3 regions of the Streptosporangium sp. NPDC050148 genome follow, and region 3 is predicted to be linked to each of the others. Evidence: predicted binding sites of a transcription regulator. Region 3 holds the regulator's gene; each other region holds the start of a gene.
The links. Region 3 encodes LexA, which represses DNA repair genes until DNA is damaged. Its sites were predicted from a motif close to TCGAACANNTGTTCGA; they were not measured.
Positions count from the first base shown of each region.

Region 1: ACZ6RT_RS28805 (SAV_6107 family HEPN domain-containing protein) is a predicted target of LexA. The motif match lies at 1,318-1,333, and genes of this name have one in related genera.
Region 2: recA (recombinase RecA) is a predicted target of LexA. The motif match lies at 1,408-1,423, and genes of this name have one in related genera.

Region 1 is NZ_JBVJIA010000031.1:8,728-11,998, reverse strand. Features, by position in the region: gene ACZ6RT_RS28815 (YbaK/EbsC family protein) at 1-28, opposite strand, end outside; gene ACZ6RT_RS28810 (L,D-transpeptidase family protein) at 148-1,032, shown strand; gene ACZ6RT_RS28805 (SAV_6107 family HEPN domain-containing protein) at 1,583-2,029, shown strand; gene ACZ6RT_RS28800 (PP2C family protein-serine/threonine phosphatase) at 2,332-3,271, opposite strand, start outside.
Region 2 is NZ_JBVJIA010000013.1:171,522-174,792, reverse strand. Features, by position in the region: gene ACZ6RT_RS17285 (VOC family protein) at 1-389, shown strand, start outside; gene ACZ6RT_RS17280 (DUF3046 domain-containing protein) at 483-677, shown strand; gene ACZ6RT_RS17275 (hypothetical protein) at 706-990, opposite strand; gene recA (recombinase RecA) at 1,531-2,670, shown strand.
Region 3 is NZ_JBVJIA010000001.1:118,603-121,873, reverse strand. Features, by position in the region: gene ACZ6RT_RS00540 (hypothetical protein) at 76-255, opposite strand; gene lexA (transcriptional repressor LexA) at 1,361-2,071, shown strand; gene leuS (leucine--tRNA ligase) at 2,404-3,271, opposite strand, start outside.

The DNA.
Region 1 (3,271 bases), on a different contig from region 3:
CGACGTTCGGATGCAACTTTTCTGACACGCGGACACTCTAAACAGATCGACGGCCCATCGCCGCCACATGACGCTCCACGTGCACGGGGAAGGCGTGCGCTATGGTCCCTTGACCCGATCGATAGTGATATGAGGAGTTGGTGGAAAATGGGGGTTGGACGGCGGCTGAGAACGGCCGCGCTGACGACGGCGGGAGCCGTGCTCTTCTCCTCGGTGTCGGTGTCCTCCGCGTCCTCCGCGTCCTGGGCGGTCGCCGCCACGGCTCCGGCCGCGGCCTCGGCGGTGGCCGTGACGACGGCGACGTCCGGGACCTCGGCCGTGCCGGGGATCTCCGGGGTGTCCGGAACGGCCGTGACGCCCGGGACGGCGTCCGCCGGGTCCGGCTTCGCCGCGCCCGGTAAGACGCTCAAGCTCGGCGCCAAGGGCGCCGCGGTGAAGACGCTGCAGAGCAGGCTGGCCGCGCTCGGCTACCTGCCGGGCAGGATCGACGGCCGCTACGGCGGGGCGACCCTGGCGGCGGTCTGGGCCTTCCAGAAGGTGAACGGCATCCGGCCGACCAGCACGGTGGCACGCAGGACCTGGACCGCGCTGGAGGCGCCCCGGGCGCCCAGGGTGCTGGTCACCAGGGGGAAGCCGACCCGGGTGGAGGTCGACCTCACCAAGCAGGTGATGGTCCTCTACGCTGGCGGAGCGGTGAAGCTGGTCAGCCACATCTCCTCGGGCAGCGGGATCGCCTACTGCGAGACGGCCACCTGGCAGGGCAGGACCCAGCGGTTCTGCGGGAACGCCCGCACGCCCACCGGCGACTACAAGACCACCTGGCGCCGCGACGGCTGGCACGTCTCCTACCTGGGACAGCTCTACAACCCGATCTTCTTCAACGGCGGCATCGCCTTCCACGGCGCGCTGTCGGTGCCGCTGGCGCCCGCCTCCCACGGCTGCGTCCGGCTGCCGATGCACGTGGCGGAGGTCCTGCCCGGCCTGCTCGGCACGGGGGTGCCGGTTCACGTACGCGGCAGGTTCGTCCGCTAGCGGACGGCGCGGCCGGCCCTGACCCGCCGGCCGCGTGACACGCCCGCGGCGACGCGCCCGTGGTGACACTCATGTCGCGATGGGTTCGCGGTGACGTGCCGACTGTGACGTATCCCTCATCGCGAGCCTTTCGCGACCCGCCGTTCATGATCTGCCGCTCGTGGTGCGCGGCCCATGACGCGCTCAGGGCTCGCCGGTTCGATCCGGTACCGCTCTTCGAAGGCCCCGGGAGGTCCGTTCTCCTCCTCCCGGGGCCTTCTCGTGCGCGTGAACGGATACCGAAGATCGAACTTTTGTTCGCCGTTCTACTTGACAGTGCGAGTGGTCGAATTTATGTTCGATGGTAATGACGCGGCGCCTTGCGGCCCGTGTCCAGGGCGGTCGGGCGGGCCCACGTCGTCGGCGGAGACGATCGGGCCCGGTCGGGACGGGCGGGGAGAGGGGAAGCTCCTCGTCCGGCCGTCCGGCGAATTTGTCGGTGGGGTCTGAAAGTGTGGTATCCACCGGCGAAAACGTCGGGAGCCGCTTGCGACCAAGGAGGCTGAAGCGCATGACCCCTCGGCTCAGCGATTCCGGCGGGCCCCGGTTGTCCCCCACGGTGCGGGCGCACCTCACAGACGCGCGTGACTGCCTCGAAGAGGCAGCCGCCGCCCGGACGTCCGCCACACGTTATGTCGCGGCGCACCTCGCGGCGCTGAGGGCGGCGGCCGCCGTCCTGGCCGCGCGCCCCCGTCCCATGCAGGGCCGCAGGCGCCGGCTCCGCAGTGCCTGGGAGTTGCTGCCCGAGGCAGAGCCCCGGCTGGCCGACTGGGCGCCCTACTTCGAGATGAGCGCCGCCAAGCGCGCCTCGGCCGAGGCGGGGATGACCCGCGTCGTGTCGTCGAGGGACGCCGAGGAGCTCATCTCGGAGGCGGAGCGCTTCGTCAACGCGGTGGAGGACCTGCTCGGCGTGCCGACGCAGCCCATGCTCCCCGGCCGTGTGCCCCTGGCCGGGTAGTCCACCCCCGGCATGGCCTTTCCCGGCCGGTAGCCCACGCTCCCCGGCCGCACCCCCCTCAGCGGGCCATACCCCTCTCGGCCGGTCACACCTTCCCGGCCGCACTCCCTCAGCGGGCCATACCCCTCGGCCGGTCACGCCTTCCCGCCGGCCGGTCACACCTTCCCGGCGGGCCGCGTCTTCCGGCAGGCCGCCTCTCCGCCAGGCGAGCCGCTCCCCGTTCCCCTGACCGGCCGGCTCGCGATTCCCGGCCTTGATCCCCGATCGGCTCACGCTCCCCGGCGGGGCGGGCCCGCCCGGTCTCAGGCGGCCGAGGAGGTCGAGGAGGTGCGGTGGGCGGCGCGGTGGCGCAGGAGCAGCATGGCCGCGTCGTCGCCCAGCGGCCGGCCCACGTGGCGCAGCAGGTCGGCGCGGAGGGCGTCCAGCGATCCCTGGGGGTCGGCGCCGTCCAGCAGGTGCGCCCGCTCGGCCAGCGGGTAGAACTCCCCGGCCCCGTCGCGGGCCTCGATGACCCCGTCGGTGTAGAAGAGGACCTGGTCACCCGGTTCGAACGGGACGCGGTAGGGCTGCGGCCTGCTGGTCTCCAGTGAGCTCATGCCCAGGGGGAGCGCCTCGTCCGGCGGATCGGCGAACCAGATCCCGCCGTCACCGCCGAGCACCATGGGCGGCGGGTGGCCGCAGTTGACGACGGTGATGGCGGACCCGCCGCCGATCTCGGCCAGTACGGCGGTCACGAACTGCTCGCCCGACAGCTCCCTGGTCAGGGCGTTCTCCAGGCGGGCCACCACGCCTTGGAGCGTTCCCTCGTCGTGGGCCGCCTCCCGGAAGGCGCCGAGCACCACGGCCGCGGTCTCCACCGCCTCCAGCCCCTTGCCCTGGACGTCCCCCACGATGATCCGGACCCCGTGCGGGGTGCTGACGACCTCGTACAGGTCGCCGCCGATCCTGGCCTCGGCGGTGGCGGAGGTGTACGAGACGGCCACGCCGATGCCGGGGCCGGCCCGGCGCGGGACCGGGCGCAGCAGCACCCGCTGGGCGGCCTCGGCCACCGAGCGCACGTCGGCGAGCTGATTCTCGTGGCGCAGCCGCCCGGCGCTGGCCAGCACGCTGGCCACGGTGACGCCGAGGATGGCGACCATGGTGATGTTCGTGCGGGGCATCCAGAGGATGTCGTTGTAGAGGCCCAGCATGATGCACAGGGCGAAGGCGACCACCCCGACCACGGTGGTGCGGGTCAGCCCG
Region 2 (3,271 bases), on a different contig from region 3:
ACTTCGCGCTGATCTCCTCCGACGTCGAGGCGACCATCGCGTTCTACCAGGAGCTCCTGGAGTTCCCGCTCACGGAGATCATCGAGAACCGTGACTACCCGGGCTCGAACCACTTCTTCTTCGACATCGGCAACGGCAACCTCCTGGCCTTCTTCGACTTTCCCGGCCTGGACCTGGGGCCCTACCGGGAGGTTCTCGGCGGGCTCCACCACATCGCCATCTCGGTGGACCCCTCCACCTGGGAACGCCTGTGCGGCAAGCTGGAGGCGGAGGGCGTACCGCACCAGGTCGAGAGCGGCGCCTCCGTCTACTTCGCCGACCCCGACGGGGCGCGGCTGGAACTGCTCGCCGACCCGCTGGGGGAGATGTACGGCTCCCGCGTGCTCTGAGCCCGGTCCCGCCGCGCCGGACCGCGCCCGTGCCCATCGCCGGCGCGCCGGTACGGGACCCGGCATCCCCGGCCCGGACGCATACTTGGGGGCATGCGCCTGTCGGATTTCTGGAAGCGGATGAAGCTGCACTTCGGTGACCAGTACGCCGAGTCGTGGGCCCAGGACTACATCATCGCCGACCTGGGGGGCCGGACCGTGATCCAGGCGCTGGCCGAGGGTGTCGGGGCCAAGGAGGTCTGGCACGCCGTGTGCGGGGTCACCGACGTCTCCCCGCGCCTGCGCTGACGGGGGCCCGGCGGGGTGCCGGTCCCGTTCAGGACGCATCCGGCCCCGCGGGCGGGCCCAGAAGCCTTCCCACCGCCTCGGCCGTGCGCGAGGGGTCGTCGGCGCTCTGCTGACCGTCCGGCGACCACACGAACAGCCAGCCGTCCCTGGCGGGGGTGGCGAAGACGATCGTCTGCCTGCCGTTGTCCGGATGCCACACCCACAGCACCGGGGTGGCGCCACCCAGGGTGCGGCTCGCCAGCCCTCGCCGCCTGAGCTCGGCGGCCAGGGAGTCGAGATGGACTAGGCGTTGCTGCGTGAACGCGTCGGGCACGTCGGGCACCTCGGATCGTTTCTCTCAGGATCACTCCAGGTCAGCCCGGTGACAACAAGGCCATGGCAATTCCCGTGAATGTCTCCGCCAGGAGGGGGCGCGGCGCTCCCCGTCGGGACGGTGAGACCCTGACGGCGAGGTCCGGCTACCCGGGCACCGGGCCCGGAGACGACCCGGGACGTACGGGGAGGGCCCATGCCGCTCCCACCGGGAGGAGGGGCGTCGTCCGCGGGGACGCCGACGGCGGGGGCCGGGATTCGGCCCCCTCCTGCGGACACCGGTCCGATGGACGTCGCCCCGACGGACAGCGGTCCGGCGGGTCCCGCGCCCGCCGCGAACCGTCGTCCAGGGCTTCCCGCGACGGCCGCCGCGGGGCGTACCGGGGCTTCCGCGACGCGTGTTGCCGACGGGCAGCGATCGAACAATCGTTCGGCTATATTGAACAGGCCGAGACTCCTGGCGTGCCCTCCCGAAATTGTCGGCGGCACCCCGTAGCTTGCTGGCAACCGATCCAACCCGCGACCCTCCAGGGGGGCTCCCATGGCAGCTAACGACCGCGAGAAGGCGCTCGAGACCGCGCTCGCTCAGATCGAGCGGCAGTTCGGCAAGGGCTCCATCATGCGCCTGGGCGACGAGACCCGGGCGCCCATCGAGGTGATCCCCACCGGCTCCATCGCGCTGGACGTGGCCCTCGGCATCGGCGGCTTCCCGCGCGGCCGCATCGTCGAGGTCTACGGTCCCGAGTCCTCGGGAAAGACCACCGTCGCCCTGCACGCGGTGGCCAACGCCCAGCGCGCCGGCGGCATCGCCGCGTTCATCGACGCCGAGCACGCGCTCGACCCGGAGTACGCCCAGAAGCTGGGCGTCGACACCGACGCTCTCCTCGTCTCCCAGCCCGACACGGGTGAGCAGGCGCTGGAGATCGCCGACATGCTGATCCGGTCCGGCGCCGTCGACCTGCTGGTCATCGACTCGGTCGCGGCCCTGGTGCCCAAGGCCGAGATCGAGGGCGAGATGGGCGACAGCCACGTCGGCCTCCAGGCCCGCCTGATGTCCCAGGCGCTGCGCAAGGTCGCCGGCGCGCTCAACAACACCGGCACCACCGCGATCTTCATCAACCAGCTCCGCGAGAAGATCGGCGTCATGTTCGGCTCGCCCGAGACCACGACCGGTGGAAAGGCGCTGAAGTTCTACGCCTCGGTCCGTCTCGACATCCGCCGCATCGAGACGCTCAAGGACGGCACCGAGGCGGTCGGCAACCGCACCCGGGTGAAGGTCGTCAAGAACAAGATGGCCCCGCCCTTCCGGGTGGCCGACTTCGACATCCTGTACGGCGTCGGCATCTCCCGCGAGGGTGGCCTGATCGACATGGGCGTCGAGCACGGTTTCGTCCGGAAGTCCGGCGCTTGGTACACCTACGAGGGTGACCAGCTCGGTCAGGGCAAGGAGAACGCCCGGAACTTCCTCAAGACCCACCCCGACATGTCCAACGAGATCGAGAAGAAGATCAAGGAGAAGCTCGGTGTCGGCCCGCGCGTCGACAGCCCGGCGACTCCGGCGCCGGCCGCCGCCGCTCCGGCTTCGGCTCCCTCCGGCCGGAGTGCCGCTCCGACCCCGGTCGCGGCCGGAGCCGGCAGGGGGGCCAAGGCAGCCGCCGCCCCCAAGCCGGGTGACGCCTGACCCGGGCCTGACCGATGACGACGGGACCTGACTCCGGTCCGGCCGACGCGGCCGGGCCGAGAGACTGGGGAGCCTGGCCCGACGTGACCCGGGACGACTCGTCGCCCGGGAGCGGACGCGGGCGGGACGGCGACCCGCCCGCGTCCGAGAACCTCTGGGACGGTGACCCGTCCGCCTCAGGACGCCCGGGACGCCCGGGGCGTCCGGGAGGGCGCCGTGGCGGCGGCTCGTCCGCCTCCGGGCGCGGGCGACGGGCCGGTTCGTCCGGCTCGGAGACCGATCGGCAGGACGGCTCGGACGCCTCCCCGAGCGGATGGGAGGCCGATTCTCCTCCTTCTCCGGCCATGTTCGGAGGAGACAGCGGTTTCGGCGATTCCGAGAACGGCTCGTCGGGCGGGAAACGTCGCGGTTCACGCGGTGCCTCGCGCCGTGGTGAACGCGACGGTGAGCGTACCGGTGGGGGAAAAGGCCGGCGGGGCGGCGGAGGGTGGGGCGGACGACGCTCCTCGGGAGGCCGATCCTCGGGGCTTTTCCCGGACACCTCGGCTCGTGAGGCCGGTGGGGCGGGCGATGACGCGACCGGTGGATCCGGTGCCACCGG
Region 3 (3,271 bases):
GTGCCGGACCGGAACGCCGGGCCGCGGGGCCCGCCGGGGTCTGTGATGCGGCCGACCAACGGGACGGCCCTTCCGCTACGCCGGCGCCTCCACGACCCTCCACGGCGTGTCGCCCTTCCAGGGCGTGTCGCCGACGTGCGCCGTGACCGGGGACGGGCCCCGCCCTCCGGCCGGCTCGCCCGCCGAGATCGTGTCGATGCGCCCGCCGATCCAGAGCACTCCCAGGGTGAACAGCACCAGCGTCACCGCCGCCACGATCCTCCCACGCCGGGTGAGCCGGAGAGGCCGCCTGACCGCCTCGGGCCGGGACGCGACCGGCCGGAGAGCACCGGCCCCGGAGGCGCCGGAGCGGGACGTGCCGGAGCGGGGCACACCTGACCGGGGCGCGCTGGAGCGGGACGTACCGGAGCGCTTTCCAGGGCGAGAGCGGCCGGGGCGGGACGGGACGACCTCGGGCGCGGCCGGCCCACCGGAGCGGGCGACGCCCGAGCGGGAGGCACCGGGCCCGGGAACACCGGTCCGTGAGGCATCGTTCCGCGAGGCATCGGCCCGGGAGGTGCCGGTCCGAGCGGAGGAGCCGGACCGGGTGGCGCCGGACCTGGCGGCTCCGCGCCGGGTCTCGGCGCGCCCACCCCGGCCACGTCCGGACTCGCCGGAGCGGGCGGCCCCACGGCCGGATCCGGGCGGTGCGGGCCGGGAGCCGGAAAGGGGGGCCCCGGAGCGGAACAGCGCGGGAACCGCCTCCGCGGCACCACCGGAATCACCCGGTCCCCCCGGACCCGCCGGACCGGCCGGCGCTCCCCCGCGCCGCGCCGTCCGCGCACGATCGGGCCCTCCGGCCGCTCCGGAGCCACGCGCTCCGGGGCCACGCCCGGACCCGCGCGCCGGGTCGGCCTCCCGCCCCGGCCCCGGCTCCCAGGCCGGGCCCGTCCGTCTGGCCGGGCCCGCCTCTCGCCCCGGGCCCGCCTGTCGTGCCGGATCCGCCTCTCGCCCCGGACCCTGCTCCCGCACCGGCCCCGGCTCCGGTCTCGGCGGCGGCACGAGCCGCAGACGCGGTGCGCCAGAGGCCCCAGAGGCCCCTGAGGACCGGTATGCCGCCCGGGATCGGGACGCGGACGTGGATCGCGGTGTCGTCGTGGTCGGTTTCATGGTGGCCCCCATCCCCTCGACCTGGCCGAACACATGTCGAAGAAAGATCGGCGAATCGAACACGATGTCGATCGAACTCCCGTACGATGTTGTACACCACGGCGTGGCCGATATCGAGGACATTCGAACAATTGTTTGAATATGATCTTGGGCCGAGATATGGTCGCTGTGTGCGACGTGTTCAATACAGATCGGGAGGCGAGGAGTTCGTATGAGCCAGCACGACCAGAACGGTTCGGCCGTCAGCGACCTGGCGGTGCGAAGGCGTGACTCCCTTGGCCTCACCCCCAGGCAGCGGAAGATCCTTGAGGTGATCCGGGACTCGGTGCAGCAGCGCGGCTACCCGCCGTCCATGCGCGAGATCGGTGAGGCCGTGCAGCTCACCAGCACCTCCAGCGTGTCGCACCAGTTGACGGCATTGCAGCGCAAGGGCTACCTGCGCCGTGACCCGCACCGGCCCCGCGCCCTCGAGGTGCGCCTTCCCGGCGAGCCGGTGCTCTGGGTGGATCCCGACTCCGACCAGGACGAGGCACCGGTCAGCCGGCCGACCGCCGCCTACGTGCCGCTGGTCGGGCGCATCGCCGCCGGTGGCCCGATCCTCGCCGAGGAGAGCATCGAGGACGTCTTCGCGCTGCCCAAGCAGCTCGTCGGCGAGGGCACGCTCTTCCTCCTCCAGGTGACCGGTGACTCGATGATCGAGGCGGCCATCGCCAACGGCGACTGGGTGGTCGTGCGCCAGCAGCCCGTGGCCGACAACGGCGACGTGGTCGCGGCGATGATCGACGGTGAGGCCACCGTGAAGACCTTCAAGCGCAGGGACGGCCATGTCTGGCTGGTCCCGCACAACCCCAACTACGACCCGATCCCCGGTGACGAGGCCACCGTCCTGGGCAAGGTCGTGGCGGTCCTCCGCAAGCTCTGAGGCACACGAGCTCCGGGGCACACGGCTCTAGGGCATCGGGACACGACGCGTCGCACGAAGCGGTACACGCCGATGGGCGGCACCCCTCGAAGGGGGTGCCGCCCATCGGCGTTCTCAACGGTTCTCACCGGCCCCTCGGACTCCCGGGTCCGGTCAGGGTTCGGGTCCTTGAGCCAGGGTCAGGGTTCGAGTCCTTGAGCCAAGGTCAGGGTCCCCGAGTCAGGGTCAGAACCAGGGCCGGAGGGCCGGGGCCCTGGGTTCCCGGCCCCTCCCCGCCCCGGTTCCCCGGTCACGGCCGGTCCGGACGCCCCGCGAGAGGCCGGGGTCACCGCTCAGGGGACGATGTTGACCAGCTTGGGCGCGCGGACGATGACCTTGCGCGGCTCGCCGGACAGGAAGGCCCGGACCTTCTCCGACCCCAGGGCCAGCGCCTCCAGGTCGATCTCGGAGATCTCCGGTGAGACCTCCAGCCTGTCGCGCACCTTGCCCGCGACCTGGACGACACAGGTGACGGACTCCTGGACCAGCAGCGCCGGGTCCGCCACCGGCCAGCCCGCCAGGGCGACCGAACCGGTGTGGCCCAGCCGCTCCCAGCCCTCCTCGGCCGCGTACGGCGCGACCAGCGACAGCATGACCGCCAGTGCCTCCGCGGCCTCCCTGACCGCGGGGTCTGCGGCGCCGGGCCCGGAGTCGATGGCCTTGCGCGCCGCGCTGGTCAGCTCCATCATCCGGGCCACCGCGACGTTGAAGCGGTAGGACTCGACCAGCTTCGTGACCTCGTCCACGGTGTGGTGGACGATCCTGCGCAGGCTCACGTCTCCGGCGGTGACGTCGACGCCGGGGGCCGAGGCCGCGCCCGCCTCGGCCATGACGCGGAACGCGCGGGCCAGGAACTTCTGCGACGCCGCCGCGGAGACGTCGGCCCAGTCGATGTCGTCCTCGGGCGGTCCGGCGAACAGCACGGTCAGCCGTACCGCGTCGACGCCGTGGGCGTCGATCTGCTGGCCCAGGTCGACGCCGTTGCCCAGGGACTTGGACATCGCCTTGCCCTGGTTGATGACCTGCCCCTGGTTCAGCAGGCGGGTGAACGGCTCGGCGAAGTCGACCATGCCCATGTCGTGCAGGACCTTGGTGAAGAACCTGGCGTACAGCAGGTGCAGCACGGCGTGCTCGACGCCGCCGATGTACTGGTCGATCGGG